One region of the Bradyrhizobium sp. CCGB01 genome, then DNA from elsewhere that is predicted to be linked to it. Evidence: predicted binding sites of a transcription regulator. Region 1 holds the regulator's gene; each other region holds the start of a gene.
What was found. Region 1 encodes PhoB, which activates phosphate uptake and scavenging genes when phosphate is short. Its sites were predicted from a motif close to TGTCATNNANCTGTCAT; they were not measured.
Positions count from the first base shown of each region.

Region 2: a site for PhoB is predicted at 2,022-2,038, ahead of NLM25_RS20750 (DUF47 domain-containing protein). Genes of this name have one in related genera too.
Region 3: a site for PhoB is predicted at 2,036-2,052, ahead of NLM25_RS23325 (DUF2278 family protein). Genes of this name have one in related genera too.
Region 4: a site for PhoB is predicted at 2,277-2,293, ahead of phnF (phosphonate metabolism transcriptional regulator PhnF). Genes of this name have one in related genera too.

Region 1 covers NZ_JANADK010000001.1:9,020,990-9,025,385, forward strand. Annotated here, with positions in the region: gene NLM25_RS42525 (aspartate aminotransferase family protein) at 1-1,084, opposite strand, end outside; gene NLM25_RS42530 (GcrA family cell cycle regulator) at 1,540-2,052, shown strand; gene phoB (phosphate regulon transcriptional regulator PhoB) at 2,274-2,981, opposite strand; gene phoU (phosphate signaling complex protein PhoU) at 2,996-3,712, opposite strand; gene pstB (phosphate ABC transporter ATP-binding protein PstB) at 3,724-4,396, opposite strand, start outside.
Region 2 covers NZ_JANADK010000001.1:4,539,093-4,543,488, reverse strand. Annotated here, with positions in the region: gene sugE (quaternary ammonium compound efflux SMR transporter SugE) at 1-238, shown strand, start outside; gene NLM25_RS20755 (inorganic phosphate transporter) at 231-1,235, opposite strand; gene NLM25_RS20750 (DUF47 domain-containing protein) at 1,335-1,979, opposite strand; gene NLM25_RS20745 (branched-chain amino acid ABC transporter permease) at 2,136-3,104, opposite strand; gene NLM25_RS20740 (branched-chain amino acid ABC transporter permease) at 3,106-3,969, opposite strand; gene NLM25_RS20735 (ABC transporter substrate-binding protein) at 4,046-4,396, opposite strand, start outside.
Region 3 covers NZ_JANADK010000001.1:5,058,159-5,062,554, forward strand. Annotated here, with positions in the region: gene NLM25_RS23320 (hypothetical protein) at 1-566, opposite strand, end outside; gene NLM25_RS23325 (DUF2278 family protein) at 959-1,972, opposite strand; gene NLM25_RS23330 (GNAT family N-acetyltransferase) at 2,200-2,658, opposite strand; gene mazG (nucleoside triphosphate pyrophosphohydrolase) at 2,674-3,492, opposite strand; gene queC (7-cyano-7-deazaguanine synthase QueC) at 3,630-4,343, shown strand.
Region 4 covers NZ_JANADK010000001.1:8,858,048-8,862,443, reverse strand. Annotated here, with positions in the region: gene phnE (phosphonate ABC transporter, permease protein PhnE) at 1-505, shown strand, start outside; gene phnE (phosphonate ABC transporter, permease protein PhnE) at 502-1,350, shown strand; gene phnF (phosphonate metabolism transcriptional regulator PhnF) at 1,514-2,242, opposite strand; gene phnG (phosphonate C-P lyase system protein PhnG) at 2,362-2,826, shown strand; gene phnH (phosphonate C-P lyase system protein PhnH) at 2,831-3,439, shown strand; gene NLM25_RS41745 (carbon-phosphorus lyase complex subunit PhnI) at 3,444-4,396, shown strand, end outside.

The DNA.
Region 1 (4,396 bases):
CGCCGGCACCGACCGTGAGCAGTTTCTGGTCGCGCAGCGCCGCGACGAGATCGCCGGAGGGCACCACGGCCTTGATGCCGATCAGGAGGCCTTCGCCGCGCACTTCGCTGACGACGTCGGGATGACGGTCGATCACGGAGGCGAGCTTCTGCTTGAGCAGCAGCGACATCTTCTGCACGTGATCGAAGAAGCCGGGCTTGAGCATGACGTCGAGCACGGCGTTCGCAGCCGAGATCGCCAGCGGGTTGCCGCCGAAGGTCGAGCCGTGCGAGCCGGGCCCCATGCCGGAAGCCGCATCCGCAGTCGCCAGCACCGCGCCGATCGGAAAGCCGCCGCCGAGCGCCTTCGCCAGCGACATGACGTCAGGTGTGACGCCGGTGCGCCTGTGCGCGAAGAGATCGCCGGTGCGGCCCATGCCGGTCTGCACCTCGTCGAACGCGAGCAGCAGGCCCTTCTCGTCGCAGAGCTGGCGCAGCGCCTTGAGGAAGGAGGGCGTCGCCGAACGCACGCCGCCCTCGCCCTGGATCGGCTCGATCAGGATGCCGGCGGTCTGCGGACCAATCGCCTTCTTCACGGCCTCGATGTCGCCGTGCGGGATCTGGTCGAAACCGTCCATCGGCGGACCAAAACCTTCGAGATATTTTGCAGATCCCGTCGCAGCCAGCGTTGCCAATGTGCGGCCGTGGAAGGCGCCTTCGAAGGTGATGATGCGATAACGTTCCGGATGCCCCATGGAGAAGTGATGATGGCGGACCAGCTTGATCACACCCTCCAGCGCTTCAGCGCCGGAATTGCAGAAGAACACGAAGTCCGCGAAGCTTTCGTTGCACAGACGCGCCGCAAGCTTCTCGCCATCCGGGCTCTGGAACAGGTTCGACATGTGCCAGAGCTTGGTGGCCTGCTCCTGCAACGCCTTGACCAACACCGGATGCGCATGGCCGAGCGCATTCACCGCCACGCCCGAGGTGAAATCGAGATAACGCTCGCCGTTGGTCGCGATCAGCCAGCAGCCTTCGCCGCGCTCGAAACCGAGGTCGGACCTGGCGAAAACGGGGAGCAAATGCGGCGCTGCGCTGTTAGTCATGACGATCACTTGATTGTTGCGGACGGTGTGAGCGTGCATTGCGCAACGCACCATTGACCGGCCCGGAAAACGAAACGTGCCGCCTTTTAAGGGCGGCACGCGCAACCATCTTATGCCTGGTGAAACGGGTGTCAATGCCGCCCGGAAAGCCTCGCGAAATGCTTAATCCGTAGTCTTGCGGTGGCGATTTTGCGTATTTTCGCCACGGAACATGTGGAAGCGAGTCGGCGGACTCTTGCGCGTGAGTCACGCCATATTGTAGCGTTTGGCTTGTCAGATACGACATCTCGTGCAGCAGTTCTGATCCTCTAAGTCCTCATGTACCGGCGTAAGCGTTCGGGCGCATCTGGCGCGCCCGGCGAGCCTTAAGGGATTCTGACGGCACGGGTTTTTCGAAGCTTAGGCATTCGCTGTGCGGCCCCAGGATGGCAGGCGCCGGCGGAGGAAAGGGTGCAATGACGGTTTTGACCTGGTCAGATGATCGCGTCGAGCAGCTGAAAAAGCTCTGGGAGGCCGGACTTTCGGCCAGCCAGATCGCCGCTGAGCTTGGCAACGTGACCCGCAACGCGGTGATCGGCAAGGTGCACCGGCTCGGCCTGTCCGGCCGCGCCAAGAGCCCCTCGTCCGCAGCGCCCCGGCCGCGCAAGGCGCGTCCCGCGCAGCACATGATGCGGGTGAGCCGGCCGATCGCGCGCGGCAACACCGCGCTGGCGCAGGCCTTCGAGGTCGAGGTCGAGGCCGAACCGGTCACCTACGACAACGTGGTGCCGATGAGCCAGCGACTGTCGCTGCTGGAGCTGAACGAGGCGACCTGCCACTGGCCGGTCGGCGATCCCTCGAGCCCGGATTTCTTCTTCTGCGGCGGCAAGGCGCTCTCCGGCCTGCCCTACTGCGCCCAGCACTCGCGCGTGGCGTATCAGCCCGCAGCGGATCGCAGGCGCGCGCCGGCGAAGCCGGGTCCGCGCTGAGAGTTTTCTGAGATCACGACGGCAGCCGTCACGCGATGACGGCTCCACAAGATGGGCGTCGTCCCTGCGAAAGCAGGGACCCATAACCACAGGGCGCAATTGTCGCGCAAAGTGGTCACTCCGAGTCTTCGCCTCACCACTCCCCGTGGTTATGGGTCCCGGCGTTCGCCGGGACGACATCGGAAATTGTAGCGGCGGATCGCTAAATCAGCTCGCAAACCCTACGCCTGCTCTGCCTTCGCAAAGCGATCATCGAGCGCATAGCCGGCGCCGCGGACGGTGCGGATCGGGTCCTGCTCGCGGCCAAGATTGAGCAGCTTGCGCAAGCGGCCGATATGCACGTCCACGGTGCGCTCGTCGATATAGATGTCGCGGCCCCAGACGCTGTCGAGCAGTTGCTCGCGCGAGAACACCCGGCCCGGATGCTCCAGGAAGAACTCCAGCAGGCGATATTCGGTCGGGCCAAGATCGATCGGCCGGCCCGAGCGCGCCACGCGGCGCTTGTCGCGGTCGAGCTCGATGTCGCCATAGGCGAGCACGGTTGCGAGCCGCTCCGGGCTTGCGCGCCGCAGCAGACCCTTCACGCGCGCCAGCAGCTCGGGCACCGAAAACGGCTTGACGATGTAGTCGTCGGCGCCGGTCGCAAGTCCGCGCACCCGCTCGCTCTCCTCGCCGCGCGCGGTGAGCATGATGATCGGGAGCTGCTTGGTCTCCGGGCGGGTACGAAGCCGCCGGCACAGCTCGATGCCGGACAGTCCCGGCAGCATCCAGTCGAGCACGATCAAATCGGGGATGTGCTCCTTGAGACGGGTGTCGGCGTCGTCGCCGCGCATCACCGTCTCGACGTCGTAGCCGTCGCCTTCGAGATTGTAGCGAAGCAGCTCGGTGAGAGCTTCCTCGTCCTCAACCACCATAATGCGTGCGCCCATCGGGTCGTCGCTCCTTAAGTATTCGGAACCGTCGTGGCGAAGGTCGTCATGTCGCCCTTCGGCCGCTTGTCGGTGATCGCCTGTCCCTCGATCATGTAGAACACGGTCTCGGCGATGTTGGTGGCGTGGTCGCCGATGCGCTCGATGTTCTTGGCGCAGAACATCAAATGGATGCAGAACGAGATGTTGCGCGGATCCTCCATCATGTAGGTGAGGAGTTCGCGGAACAGCGAGGTGCAGATGGCGTCGACTTCCTCGTCGCCCTTCCACACCGCCATCGCCGCCGGCAGGTCGTGCGCGGCATAGGCGTCCAGCACCGACTTGACCTGCTGCTGCACGAGGTCGGTCATGTGCTCGAGGCCGCGGAACAGCTTGAGCGGATGGAAATCGGTCTCCAGCGCCGCGACGCGCTTGCCCATGTTCTTGGCGAGGTCGCCGATGCGCTCGAGATCGGTCGCGACGCGCATGGCGCCGACGATTTCGCGCAAATCGACAGCCATCGGCTGGCGGCGCGCGATGGTCAGCACGGCGCGCTCCTCGATCTTCTTCTGAAGTGCGTCGAGATCGGCATCGATGGCGACGACGCGCTGACCGAGCGCGACGTCGCGGCGGATCAGCGCGTCGACGGAATCGACGATCATGCGCTCGGCGATCCCGCCCATCTCCGCGACCAGGCGGGTGAGTTCCTGGAGGTCGGTGTCGAAGGCCTTTGCGGTATGTTCAGAACCCATATCCCGTCTCCTCAGCCGAACCGGCCGGTGATGTAATCCTGCGTGCGCCGGTCGGTCGGCGACGTGAAGATCTTGCTGGTGTCGTCGAACTCGATCAACTCGCCGAGATACATGAAGGCGGTCTTGTCGGAGACGCGCGCCGCCTGCTGCATGTTGTGGGTGACGATCGCGATCGTGTAGTTCTCGGACAGCTCCTGGATCAGCTCCTCGACCTTGGCGGTCGAGATCGGGTCGAGCGCCGAGCAGGGCTCGTCGAACAGGATGACCTCGGGCCGCACCGCGACCGTGCGGGCGATGCAGAGGCGCTGCTGTTGGCCGCCGGAGAGCGACAGGCCGGAGGCGTTGAGCTTGTCCTTGACCTCGTTCCACAGCGCGCCGCCACGCAGCGCCTTCTCGACGCGGTCGTCCATCTCGGACTTCGAGATCTTCTCGTAGAGACGGATGCCGAACGCGATGTTCTCGTAGATCGTCATCGGGAACGGCGTCGGCTTTTGGAACACCATGCCGACGCGGGCGCGCAGCAGGTTGAGGTCGAGCTTGGGGTCGAGGATGTTGGTCTGGTCGAGCATGAGCTGGCCGGTGACGCGCTGGCCCGGATAGAGGTCGTACATCCGGTTGAAGATGCGCAGCAGGGTCGACTTGCCGCAACCCGACGGGCCGATGAACGCCGTGACGCGGTTGGTG
Region 2 (4,396 bases), 4.5 Mb from region 1:
TTCCAGGCTCGTTCCGTCCGTCCTTACGCTCGCGGCAATGGCCGGTAGCGTGCTCCTGCTCGGCCTCGCCCTCAAATCGCTGCCCATTGGAACCGCCTATGCGGTCTGGACCGGTATCGGCGCGGTCGGCACCGCGGCGCTGGGCATTGTCCTGTTCGGCGAGCCCGCCACCGCACTCCGCCTCGCCAGCATCGGGTTGATCGTCGCCGGCATCATCGGGCTGAAGCTGGTTACTTGAAGATCTGGACCGCCCACCAGGTCAGTGCCGCGACGATGGCCGAGGCCGGGATGGTGATCACCCAGGCGTAGACGATCGAGCTTGCGACGTTCCAGCGCACCGCGGAGACGCGGCGGGCCGCGCCGACGCCGACGATCGCGCCGGTGATCGTATGCGTGGTCGAGACGGGAACGCCGAGGAAGGTCGCCATGAACAGCGTCGCGGCGCCGCCGGTCTCGGCACAGAACCCCTGCATCGGCGTCAGTTTCGTGATGCGCAGGCCCATGGTGCGGACGATGCGCCAGCCGCCCATCAGCGTGCCCAGCGCCATCGCGGCCTGGCACGACAGCACCACCCAGAACGGCACCGAGAATTCCCCGCCGAGATGGCCCTGCGAATAGAGCAGCACGGCGATGATGCCCATCGTCTTCTGCGCGTCGTTGCCGCCATGTCCCAGCGAATAGAGCGAGGCGGAGGCGAATTGCAGGATGCGGAAGGCGCGGTCGACCGCGAACGGCGTCGAGCGCACCGAGAGCCAGGACACGATCGCCACCAGCATCATGGCCAACAGGAAGCCGACCAGCGGCGACAGCACGATCGCCAGCACCGCCTTGGACAGGCCGCTCCATACCGCCGCCGAGATGCCCGCCTTGGCCATGCCGCCGCCGACAAGCCCACCGATCAGCGCGTGCGACGAGGAGGACGGGATGCCGAGCCCCCAGGTCACGAGGTTCCAGACGATCGCGCCGACGAGCGCCGCGAAGATCACCTGGGCATCGACGACCGCGGGGTCGATGATACCGGTGCCGATGGTCTGGGCGACGTGCAGCCCGAACACCATGAAGGCGATGAAATTGAAGAACGCGGCCCAGAATACCGCGAATTGCGGCCGCAGCACGCGGGTCGAAACGATGGTCGCGATCGAATTGGCGGCGTCGTGCAGGCCGTTCAGGAAGTCGAACAGCAGCGCGACGGCGATCAGTCCGACCAGGACGGGAAGACCCAACGCAGCATCCACAGCGCGGCCCCCGCCTTAAAGTCGGCGCATGATCTCCGCGCAAACGCGTTCCGCGTTTGTCGCGAAGGAAAGCCGCTGCACACTTTTCCGGATCATGCGCTAGACCTGCTCGATGACGATGCTGTTGATCTCGTTCGCGACGTCGTCGAAGCGATCGGCCACCTTCTCGAGATGGTCGTAGATCTCGACGCCGACGATGAAATCCATCGCGCTGCCGTCACGGTGCTTGAGGAACAATTCCTTCAGCCCGATGTCATGGAGATCGTCGACCCGGCCCTCCAGCTTGCCCAGCTCCTCCGTGATCGCGGTCAGCATCGCGACGTTCGGGCCGATCGACTGCATCAGCGGCAGCGCGCGGCCGACCAGATTGGCGCATTCGATCAGAAGAGCGCCGATCTCCCGCATCGGCGGCTCGAAGGTACGGACCTCGAACAGCATCACGGCCTTGGCGGTCTGCTGCATCTGGTCGATGGCATCGTCCATCGAGGTGATGAGATTCTTGATGTCACCGCGATCGAAAGGGGTGATGAAAGTGCGGCGCACCGCCGTCAGCACCTCACGGGTGATGTTGTCGGCGTCGTTCTCGAACTGATTGACACGCTGGCAGTAGACCGGCGTCTCCTCGCCACCGTTGAGCATGCCCTGAAGCGCGATCGAGCCCTGGATCACGGTCTGGGCGTGGCGGTCGAACAGGTCGAAGAACCGTTCTTCCTTGGGCAGGAAAGCGCGAAACCATCGCATCATGGGGAGAGACTACCGGTTGGAAATGGCCCGGCCCGAACGGGCCGTCACAAAACTGTCATAGACCATTTTCGATCCGCGCGCGTGTCATCTCACGCCCGCGGAACCGGATCATCCACCGCTTTCACGCACTAGGTAAATTGACTTAAAATCAACTACTTAGAGCGATCGCCGGAAGTAATGCGCGATTTCGCCGATGACGCCTCGGCGGAAGGTGAGCACGCAGATCACGAAGATCGAGCCCTGAATCACCGTCACCCACTGGCCGAAACCCGCCAGATATTGCTGCATCGCGATGATCGCGAAGGCGCCGATCACGGGCCCGAAGATGGTGCCGAGGCCACCGACCAGCGTCATCAGCACGACTTCGCCGGACATCGACCAGTGTACGTCGGTGAGCGAGGCATTCTGCGCCACGAACACCTTCAGCGCGCCGGCAAAGCCCGCCAGCGTGCCCGACAGGACGAACGCCAGGAACTTGTATTGATCGGTCCGGTAACCGAGCGAGATCGCACGCGGCTCGTTCTCGCGGATCGCCTTCAGGACTTCGCCGAACGGCGAGTTGATGATGCGGTAGATCAGCAGGAAGCCGGCGAGGAAGCCGACCAGCACGACGTAATAAAGCACCGTCGGCTTGGACAGATCAAACAAGCCGAACATGCGCCCTTGCGGAATGCCCTGGATGCCGTCCTCGCCATGGGTGAACGGCGCCTGGAGGTAGATGAAGTACAGGAGCTGCGACAGCGCCAGGGTGATCATCGAGAAATAGATACCCTGGCGGCGGATCGAGATGTACCCGGTGACGATCGAGAGCACGAAAGCCGCAGCAATGCCGACGAGGATGCCGAGCTCCGGCGGCAACGCCCACACCTTCAGCGCATGCGCACTGCAATAGCCGGCCGTGCCGAGGAACATCGCGTGACCGAACGACAGCAGGCCGCCATAGCCGATCAGAAGATTGAAGGCACAGGCGAGCAGCGCGAAGCACAGCGCCTGCATCACGAAGAACGGGTAGATGCCGCTGAATGGCACCGCGGCCAGCAGCAGTGCCATCACCACGAACACGATCATCTCGTCACGAATGGCGCGCGGGGCTACCGGCAGCGTGTCGTCCGTCAAGGCTGTCATATCAGGCCGCCCTTCCCGTCAATCCCGTTGGCTTCACCAAGAGCACCAGCACCATCAGCACGAAGACGACGGTGTTAGAGGCCTCGGGGTAAAAATATTTGGTCAGGCCCTCGATCACGCCGAGCGCAAAGCCGGTGATGATGGAGCCCATGATCGATCCCATGCCGCCGATCACGACCACCGCAAACACCACGATGATGAGGTCGGCGCCCATCAGCGGCCGCACCTGGTTGATCGGCGCCGAGAGCACGCCGGCGAGCGCGGCAAGTCCGACACCGAGACCGTAGGTCAGCGTGATCATGCGGGGCACGTTGATGCCGAACGCGCGGACCAGCGTCGGGTTTTCGGTGGCGGCGCGCAGGTAAGCACCGAGCCGCGTCTTCTCGATCAGGAACCAGGTGGCGATGCACACCACCAGCGAGAAGATGACGACCCAGCCGCGGTAGATCGGCAGGAACATGAAGCCGAGATTCATGCCGCCCTTGAGCTGGTCCGGAATGGCGTAAGGCAGGCCGGAGGAGCCGAAATAGTTCTGGAACACGCCCTGCACGATCAGCGCGATGCCGAAGGTCAGCAGCAGGCCGTAGAGGTGGTCGAGCCCGGTCAGCCATTGCAGCATGGTCCGTTCCAGGATCATGCCGAAGATGCCGACGATGATGGGCGCCAGCAGCAGCGCCCACCAGTAGTTGATGCCGCCGAGGTTCAGCAGGAAATAGGCGACGAACGCACCCATCATGTAGAGCGCGCCATGGGCGAAATTGATGATGTTGAGCATGCCGAAGATCACGGCGAGCCCGAGACTGAGCAGCGCGTAGAACGAGCCGTTGATCAGTCCTACCAGTAGCTGAGCGTAAAGAGCCTGCATCGATCCCGCACCCGGTCCCTTCGGCGTTCCCCTGAAAGTCACCCGCAGGCCGGTTCAAGGCCTGCGGGCTATTGTCTTACTTCTTAAGCAGCGCGCACTTGCTCTCGGAGAGCGGCGTGAAGGCCTGATCGCCCGGCACCGTGCCGACCAGCTTGTAGAAGTCCCACGGTCCCTTGGACTCGGAGGGCTTCTTCACCTCGAACAGATAGGCGTTGTGGATGGTACGGCCGTTGGGCTGGATCTCGCCCTTGCCGAACAGATCGTCCTCCGTCGGCATCGACTTCATCTTCTCGACGACCTTGACGCCGTCATGAGGATTGCCGCCGAGCGCTTCCAGCGTCTTGAGATAGTGACGCACGCCCGCATAGACGCCGGCCTGCACCATGGTGGGCGGAGCATTGTTCTTCATCTTCGCGGCGAAGCGCTT
Region 3 (4,396 bases), 4.0 Mb from region 1:
GCCTTATCGCGCCAGCGCGAATCGCCTGTACGGATCGCAAGAAGGCCAAACGCGGCGGCGAGGTCAGTATTATGTTCAGTCGATTTCCACGTCCGCACTTCCGGCGACGGTTCGTGCCCAAACGTACCACCCGTGAAACCGCCAGTACCGCGCTTATCGGCCCATTGCGCGACCCAGGCGCCAAGCCGTGCTGCACCATCGCGGAACCGAGAGCCGGTGTTCACATCATCAATCGACAGCAACGCCAACATGGCCCATGCCATGTTACCAACATCGCTGCCCACCTGATATCGATCCTCTAACCATTTGTTCTGAGTCTTGTCCCACCACCCTGGAAGTTTGACGGGGCCATTCGCCACCACACCCGCGGCGTAGGCGTTCCTGAGCCGTCCATCATGCCAGGTGCGGTCGTTGTCGATGGCCCAGAGAATCGCCGAGCCAATCCGATACGCTTTATCTTGCTCACCGCAACCGACCAATGCGATGGCGGCTACCGCATTGTCATAGAGGTAGGCGGCGCCATGCAGAGGCCCCGATTCGACGGTCGGATAGCTGGGCAGGAACAACGGCCCTGATGGCGGTGCCTTATCAATTAGACCAGCGAGGTATCCGCACGCCGACGTTTTTGGTGCTGTTGAAGCCTGCAGAGGAGCGGAGGCCATCATGATTGCGAAAGTCGCGACGACCCAAGTGTGAGGGCAGAGCCCGCGACAACGGTAGAAGCAATAAGTGATTGGTGCCGGTAGCATTTCGCTGCCTCTCGTGTCTTTTCAGCCAAGATAGACTTTGGGACATCGGGAAGAAAGCAGGTCAGGATCGAGTAAAAAATCGTGCCTTCATCTTCAATGGCAGTTTATGGCCCATTGCGACATCTTGCGCTGCCACACAACTCCGGCCGTTATAGGAGCAAAGCAGGCATTGCCTTCGCATCACGCCGCCGGGTTTATGGGTACACGGCCTAGAATGGAATGGTCAGGCCCGGATTTTTCGCTTGCGCCTTGGTATAGGCGACGCCGTGGATCTTGATCCCGCGCTCGTCCAGCAGCGAAATGATGCCGCCTTGGTTCGATAATTCCATCGGCTTCTGCACGACGACAGCGAGCGTGCCGCCCGTCGCGATCTTCCCTGACAGGACCATTTTGTTCTTCTGCTTGTCGGCCAGCATCCAGCCGGTGAGATCGATGTCGCGATCGGCCGTATTGAGCAGCGTGACGACTTCCCGTTCGGGCGTCTTCACGGCGTTGACGAGTGCCGCAATGATGCGCACGAGACCATCAGGCATTTCTCCCGTCGGAGGAGTCGTCGGATCTGTCGGCGTGCCTCCGCCGATGGGGTCACCGGTCTTGTCGTCGGTGTGCCAGGCCTGCGTCTGGAATTTGAGGAAGACCGCCGTCCATAGCTTCTGATCCGGGAATTCGAACACGAGCCCGCCGTCCTGCCACGGCCCGTTGTCGCCCGAGAATTTTCCCCTTGGATTTCCCTGATTCATGTGGATGTCGTGAATGCCGCGCCCCGGCCGGAAGCCGAAATAATTGTCCGCTTTCGTCTCCGGCCCCCATGTCTCACCGAATGCGTAGACCATCGCGCTTTCGTTTGAGAGTGCGCGCTGGACGAACTGGTCGAGCTTCTCGTTGAGGTCATTGTCCGGTCCGGGCACTGACAGCGGCAGCGGGATCATCTCCTGCGGCTGCATCAGATTGCCGCGAATGAAATCCAGCGCGATGCTGGCCGGCTTCGGCGGCTGTGGGTGCAAGCCCACCGGCAGCGCCGCGAGATGATCGGTGATCGGATGGACAAAGTGCGATCGCACCAGGAACGCGACTTCGCTTCCGTCGGCTGACTGCACATTGACGGCGATGCGGAAATCCGCGTTGTCGGCTACGACATGGACTTGATAGTGCGGCGACTGGCCGGTGCCGAAACGCATCGCGATCGGGCGTCCCTTGAGGACCGAATAGTGTTTCAGTGGCATCGCACTTACCTGCGTTGGGTTTCGGCTGCGCGGGCTCCGTTGCTCAACTTTAGACTGCCGGTCATGACGATTTCATGGCTGAGGTGCACCTCACGCTTTGGCAAGACCGCCTCGCTGCATTTCCGGAAAAGGTGCTGACCTAAATCCGGATCACATACGTAGAGTGAAATCAATCCGCCCGGCCGGTGGCCGCATTGGTGGTGGTCGCATTGGTCTTGGGTCGAACATCACCTGGATAGATCAAGGTGCATGAACTGGTTGTGCGGGCTCGCCTGATAGTCGGCAAACGGCGCGCAGGAGACGAAGCCCGCGCTGCGGTAGAGCGCGACGGCCGGAACGTGCAGCGGCGCTGTGCCGGTCTCCAGGCTGAGACGCGCATAGCCACGTTTGCAGGCTTCGGCAATGATGTGGTGCAGGATGGCGCGGCCAACGCCGGTCCCGCGCGCAGCAGGCGCGACACGCATCGACTTCACCTCCGCATGCGCGTCATCCAGTTGCTTGAGGGCGCCAAATCCCACCAGCGCATTGCCCTGCCAGATAGTCCAAAACGTCACGGCCGGGTCCGAAAGACCGCTCGCGTCGAGCGCCTGCGCGTGTTCACCCATGACGTTGCGCAGCTCTTCCAGATGATAGGCCAGCAAATCGGCGACATAGGGCGCCGTCGGATCGTCCTGCCTGATGTCCACTCTTGTGTCCTCGTATCAGGTGGCCGTCTTCGCCGCGTTCCACAGCGCATCCATCTCCGCCAGCGACGCCTGCTCCAGCGTGCGGCCCTGCGCCTCCAGCGCCCGTTCGATATAGGCAAATCGCCGCTCGAATTTCGCGTTGGTCGCCCGCAACGCGGCTTCCGGATCGGCGTCGACATGGCGGGCGAGGTTGACGAGGGCGAACATCAGGTCGCCGGTCTCCTCCGCGATCTCCTGCTTGTCGTTGCGATCGAGCGCGGCCTCGATCTCGTCGGCTTCCTCGCGGATCTTTTGCAGGACCGCACGCGGGTCGTTCCAGTCGAAGCCGACCGTGGAGGCCTTGCGCTGCAGCTCCATGGCACGCGTCAGCGCCGGCTGGCCGGCCTTGACGCCCGACAGCAACGATTTGTGCGACGGCGCGGCCTCCGGCGGCCGGCGCGCCGCGCGCTCGGCCTTCTCCTCGGTCTTGATGCGGTCCCAGACTTCCTTGACGTGGTGCGAGGCGAGATTGCCGTCCTTGTCGGCGAAGACATGGGGATGGCGGCGGATCATTTTTCGCGTGATGGCCTCGACGACGTCTCCGAACGCGAAGGCGTTCTGCTCGGACGCCATCTGGGCGTGGAACACGACCTGGAGCAGGAGGTCGCCAAGCTCCTCTCTGAGATCGTCGAGGTCGCCGCGGCTGATAGCCTCGACCACCTCATAGGCTTCCTCGATCGTGTAGGGCGCGATCGTCGAAAAATCCTGCTCGAGGTCCCAGGGGCAGCCGGTCACGGGCGTGCGCAGCGCCGCCATGATCTCGATCAGGCGGGAAATGTCGCGGGAAGGGGTCATTGCAGGGCAGTCTCCTGGGTCCAAAGCCTTATGCCAAAAGCGGGCCGCCGTTCCCAGCGGGGCGCGGAGGAACGGGGTGATTTCCACCGGTTGGCGGAAGATTGGCGAACCGCGCCCGCAATGCTAAAGCGCGGGCCATGAGTGACGCATTTTCATCACAAACCGCCCTGGTGCTGTTTTCCGGCGGCCAGGATTCCACCACCTGCCTCGCATGGGCGCTGGATCGCTTCGCGCGTGTGGAGATGCTGGGGTTCGACTACGGCCAGCGCCATGCCGTCGAGCTTGACTGCCGCGACCGCCTGTTCGACGGCATCAAGGGCCTTCGCCCCGACTGGGCCGCAAAACTCGGCGAGAGCCACACGCTGTCGATCCCGACGCTGGCGGCGGTGTCCGAGACAGCGCTGACCCGCGATGTCGCGATTGCGATGGGCGCCGACGGCCTGCCGAACACGTTCGTGCCCGGCCGCAATCTGGTGTTCCTGACGTTTGCCGCGGCGCTGGCCTACCGGCGCGGCATCACCCACATCGTCGGCGGCATGTGCGAGACCGACTATTCCGGCTACCCCGATTGCCGCGACGACACCATCCGCGCCATGCAGGCCGCGCTCTCGCTCGGCATGGCGCGGTCCTTCGAGCTGCACACGCCGCTGATGTGGATCGACAAGGCGGCGACGTGGAAGCTCGCGCACGACCTCGGCGGCGATGGGCTGGTCGACCTCATCCGCGAGCACTCGCACACCTGCTATCTCGGCGAACGCGGCGCGCAGCACGATTGGGGTTATGGCTGCGGCGAGTGTCCGGCGTGCAGCCTGCGGGCGAAGGGATGGCGGGAGTTTGCGGCAGGACGCTGAGGGCGCCGCATGTTCGGTGTCATCACCCGCGAAAGCGGGTGATCCAGTATTCC
Region 4 (4,396 bases), 160 kb from region 1:
GCCGTCGCCCTGGCTGCGCTTCGTGGTGCGTCGCCTGCTCGAATTCGCCCGCACCGTCCCCGGCATCGTCTTCGCGCTGATCTTCGTGATCGCCTTCGGGCTCGGGCCGATGGCCGGCGTGCTCGCGATCGCGATCCACTCCACCGGCGCACTCGGAAAACTGTTCTCGGAGATCGTCGAGAATGCCGACATGAAGCCGGTCGAAGGCATCCGCTCGACCGGCGCGAGCTGGCTGTCCTGCATGCGTTTTGCCGTGGTGCCGCAGGTGACCGCGGGCTATGCCAGCTACGCGCTGCTCCGCTTCGAGATCAACGTCCGCGAAGCCTCCGTCATGGGTTTCGTCGGCGCCGGCGGCATTGGCCAGGAGCTCGTCGTCGCCATCCGCAAGTTCTATTACTCCGACGTCAGCGCCATCCTGCTCACCATCATCCTCACCGTCTTCATCATCGACATCACCACGGGCTGGCTGCGCGGCCGCCTGTTCGGCAAGGAGGCGCGGACGTGACGGGGCCGCAGGAGATCGACACCGCGCGGATTCGCGCGCGCTACCCCGATGTGTTCGACCGGCCGGCCTCGGCGCGGCTCGCCATGCCGGCGATGATCGTCGCGGCGTTCGCGATCCTGGTTTACGGCCTCGTCGATCTCGACTTCTCGCCGTCGCGCCTTTTCGCAGGGCTGAGCCAGCTCGGCTGGATCAGCCTGATGATGATCCCGCCAGATCCCGGCTCCTCGTTGCCGATCTATCTGAAGGCGCTGGGCGAGACGCTGTCGATCGCGCTGCTCGGCACGACGCTGGCCGCCGTCTTCGCGCTTCCGGTCAGCCTGCTGGCCGCGCGCAACGTGGTGCCGTCGAAGATCCTGCGCTTCCCCGTGCGACGTTTCCTGGATTCGATCCGCGGCGTCGACACGCTGATCTGGGCGCTGGTGTGGATCAATGTGGTCGGGCTCGGCCCGTTCGCCGGCGTGCTCGCCATCGCCGTGTCGGATTTCGGCGCGTTCGGCAAGCTGTTCTCGGAGGCGATCGAGGGCGCGGACCAGAAGCAGGTCGAAGGCATCCGCGCCTCCGGCGGCAGCGCATTGCACGAGATCCGCTTCGGCCTGCTGCCGCAGGTCCTGCCCGTCATCGCCGGCCAGGTGCTATATTTCATCGAATCCAACACCCGCTCGGCCACCATCATCGGCATCGTCGGCGCCGGCGGCATCGGGCTCCAGCTCGCCGAGCAGATCCGCGTGCTGGAATGGCAGAAGGTGTCGTTCCTGATCCTGATGATTCTGGTTGCGGTCGCCGCGATCGATTTCATCTCGGGCAAGCTGCGCTTTGCGATCATCGGGCGAAGGGCTGTGGCGTAGCTTGCTTTATTCCCTTCTCCCCTTGTGGGAGAAGGTGGCGCGAAGCGCCGGATGAGGGGTCTGTCTCCTCAAGCTCTGATCGGAATTTGCGGAGACACACCCCTCACCCGTCTCGCCGCTACGCGGCGAGCCACCCTCTCCCACAAGGGGAGAGGGAAGAAGCCTACGACTCCACCAAAAACTCCACCCGTTCCGCCGCAAACCGCGAATGCTTCGTCACCAGCGGCTTGCCCTGGAGATCGTGGTCGGTCGCGTCGACCACGAGGATCGGCCGTCCCAGCGGGAGATCCAGTCGCGCGGCGTCGGTCGCGTCGACGATGCCGGCGGTGATCCGGGTCGCGCCGCGGCTGTAGTCGCGGACGCCGTAGTGCTCGAGCAGTTTCGTCATCGAACGCGTCGCGGCGAACACGTTGCCCGCACCCGGGAACAATTCCGCCGACAGCCAGGTGGTGGAGACGCAGATCGGCGTGCGGTCGGCAAGCCGTATCGCCTCGATCCGGACCAGCGGCGCGCCGGCCTTCAATCCCAGTTCCCGCGCCAGCTCGCGGGTCGCGACGTCGTCGGACGCTTCGATCAAACGGCCATGCGGCTCGCGGCCGTCGGCGCCGACGATCTCGGAAAAGCGGGTGCGCGAGCGCAGCGGATAGGCGAGGCGCTGCGCCTCGACATAGGTTCCGCTGCCGCGTTCGGCACGCACGATGCCGCGCTCGGCAAGCGCGGCGAGCGCGCGCCGCACGGTGTGGCGGTTCACCCGATAGGTTTCGGCGATCTCCATCTCGCCCGGCAGCTTGTCGCCGGCCGCAAAGCGGCCGTCGGCGATGCCGCGCTCGATGCCGTCGGCAACGAGGCGCCACAGCGCGACGCCCGAAGAGGCTGTGTCCTGCATGCTCATGTTGCCGCGAAGCCTACTTCAGAAATCACACGTTTGTCACGAAACAGTCATGGCGCTTCGGTATCAAGTTGTCTATTATCATAGACAACTTGGATTCGGCAAGTTCTGTCAAAAGCTCGGTGGATTTGGTGACCCAGCACAACAACCAGCAAGCCCAGCGCAAGGCCGCGATGGCCGTGCTGGCGCACGCGGAGGCGGGCGAGATCGCCGCTCGCCTCCGCGCTTTCGCGCTGCCGGCACATCAGGAGCTGCGCGCGCCGGAAAACGGCCTCGTGATGCTGCGCGGCCGGGTCGGCGGCGATGGCGCGCCGTTCAATCTCGGCGAAGCGACGGTGTCGCGCGCGGCGGTCCGGCTCGCGAGCGGCGAGGTCGGCTTCGGCTACACGCTGGGACGCGACGGCGAGAAGGCGCGGCTGATCGCGCTGTGCGACGCGCTGGTGCAGTCCGGTGAATTCGGCGAGGCGGTGGAGCGTGACGTTATCACGCCGTTGCGCGAGCAGCTTATGCTTCAGCGCGCGCGGGCGGCGGCCGAGACCGCCGCGACGAAGGTTGATTTCTACACCATGGTGCGCGGTGAGGGGTGAGGCCATGACCACGATTGCGGAACTGCCGCCGGGGTTCGCCGACAAGGTGTTGTCGGCGCAATCGACCTTTCGTTCGGTCATGGACGCGATGGCGCGGCCGGGCTCGGTCCAGCGCATCGTGCCGATGGCAGGGGCGCCCGGACCGATGATGCGCGGCACCGCCGCGATCGCGCTGACGCTGTTCGACCATGACACACCGCTCTGGCTCGATGCGCGCATGTCGGAAAGCTCCGACGTGACAAAATGGCTCAAGTTCCACACCGGCGCGCCGGTCGTGCAGGACTCGTCGATCGCGAGTTTCGCTCTGATCAGCGACGGCACGGCGCTGCCGGTGCTCGAGCGCTTCGCGCTCGGCACGAACGAATATCCGGATCGCTCGACCACGGTCATCCTCCAGGTCGATCACCTCGATGCAGGGCGCAGTTTCGAGCTGCGCGGCCCCGGCATCGATGGTGTCGCGACACTTCAGGCGTCGATCAAGCCTTTCGACCTGTTCGAGCGCCTGCGGTTCAACGAGGCATTGTTTCCGCGCGGCATCGATGTGGTGCTGGTTGCCGATGACGCCGTGGTTGCGATCCCGCGCACCACGCGTGTCGTGAACAAGGGAAGCTAGTCGCATGTATGTCGCAGTCAAAGGCGGCGAGCGCGCCATCGACAACGCCCATCGCCTGCTCGCCAATGCGCGGCGCGGCGACAGAAGCGTTCCGGAAGTCACGCTCGACCAGATCTCGGAGCAGCTTGGCCTCGCCGTGGACCGCGTCATGAGCGAAGGCTCGCTCTATGATCGCGAGCTCGCTGCGCTCGCCATCAAGCAGGCGCGCGGCGATCTGATCGAGGCGATCTTCCTGGTCCGCGCCTTCCGCGCCACGCTGCCGCGCTTCGGCGCGAGCGAGCCGGTCGACACCGGCGCCATGCGGGTGCAGCGGCGCGTGTCGTCGACCTTCAAGGACATTCCTGGCGGGCAGATCCTCGGGCCGACCTTCGACTATACGCATCGCCTGCTCGATCCGACCCTCGCTGAAGGCTTTGTGCCGGAAGCGCCGGCAACCGCAGAGGCCTCGACCGCGGCCACGCCGCGCGTGACCGACATTCTCGGCCGCGACGGACTGATCGAATCCTCACCGCAGGCGGAAGACGGCGCCAGCGTCGGCGACCTCACGCGCGAGCCGCTGAACTTTCCGGCGGACCGTGATCTGCGCCTGCAAAATCTTGCGCGCGGCGACGAGGGCTTCCTGCTGGCGATGGGCTATTCCACCCAGCGCGGCTATGGCCGCAACCATCCCTTCGCCGGAGAGATCCGCTTCGGCGAGGTCGAGGTCGAATTCTCTGCGGAAGACGTCGGCTTCGCCGTGTCGCTCGGCTCGATCGAGCTGACCGAATGCCAGATGGTCAACCAATTCAAGGGATCGGCGACAGAAGCGCCGTGCTTCACCCGCGGCTATGGCCTCGCCTTCGGCCAGAGCGAGCGCAAGACCATGTCGATGGCGCTGGTGGACCGCGCGCTCCGCGCCCGCGAGCTCGGCGAAGAGGCCGTAGCCCCGGCGCAAGATGAAGAATTCGTGATGTCGCA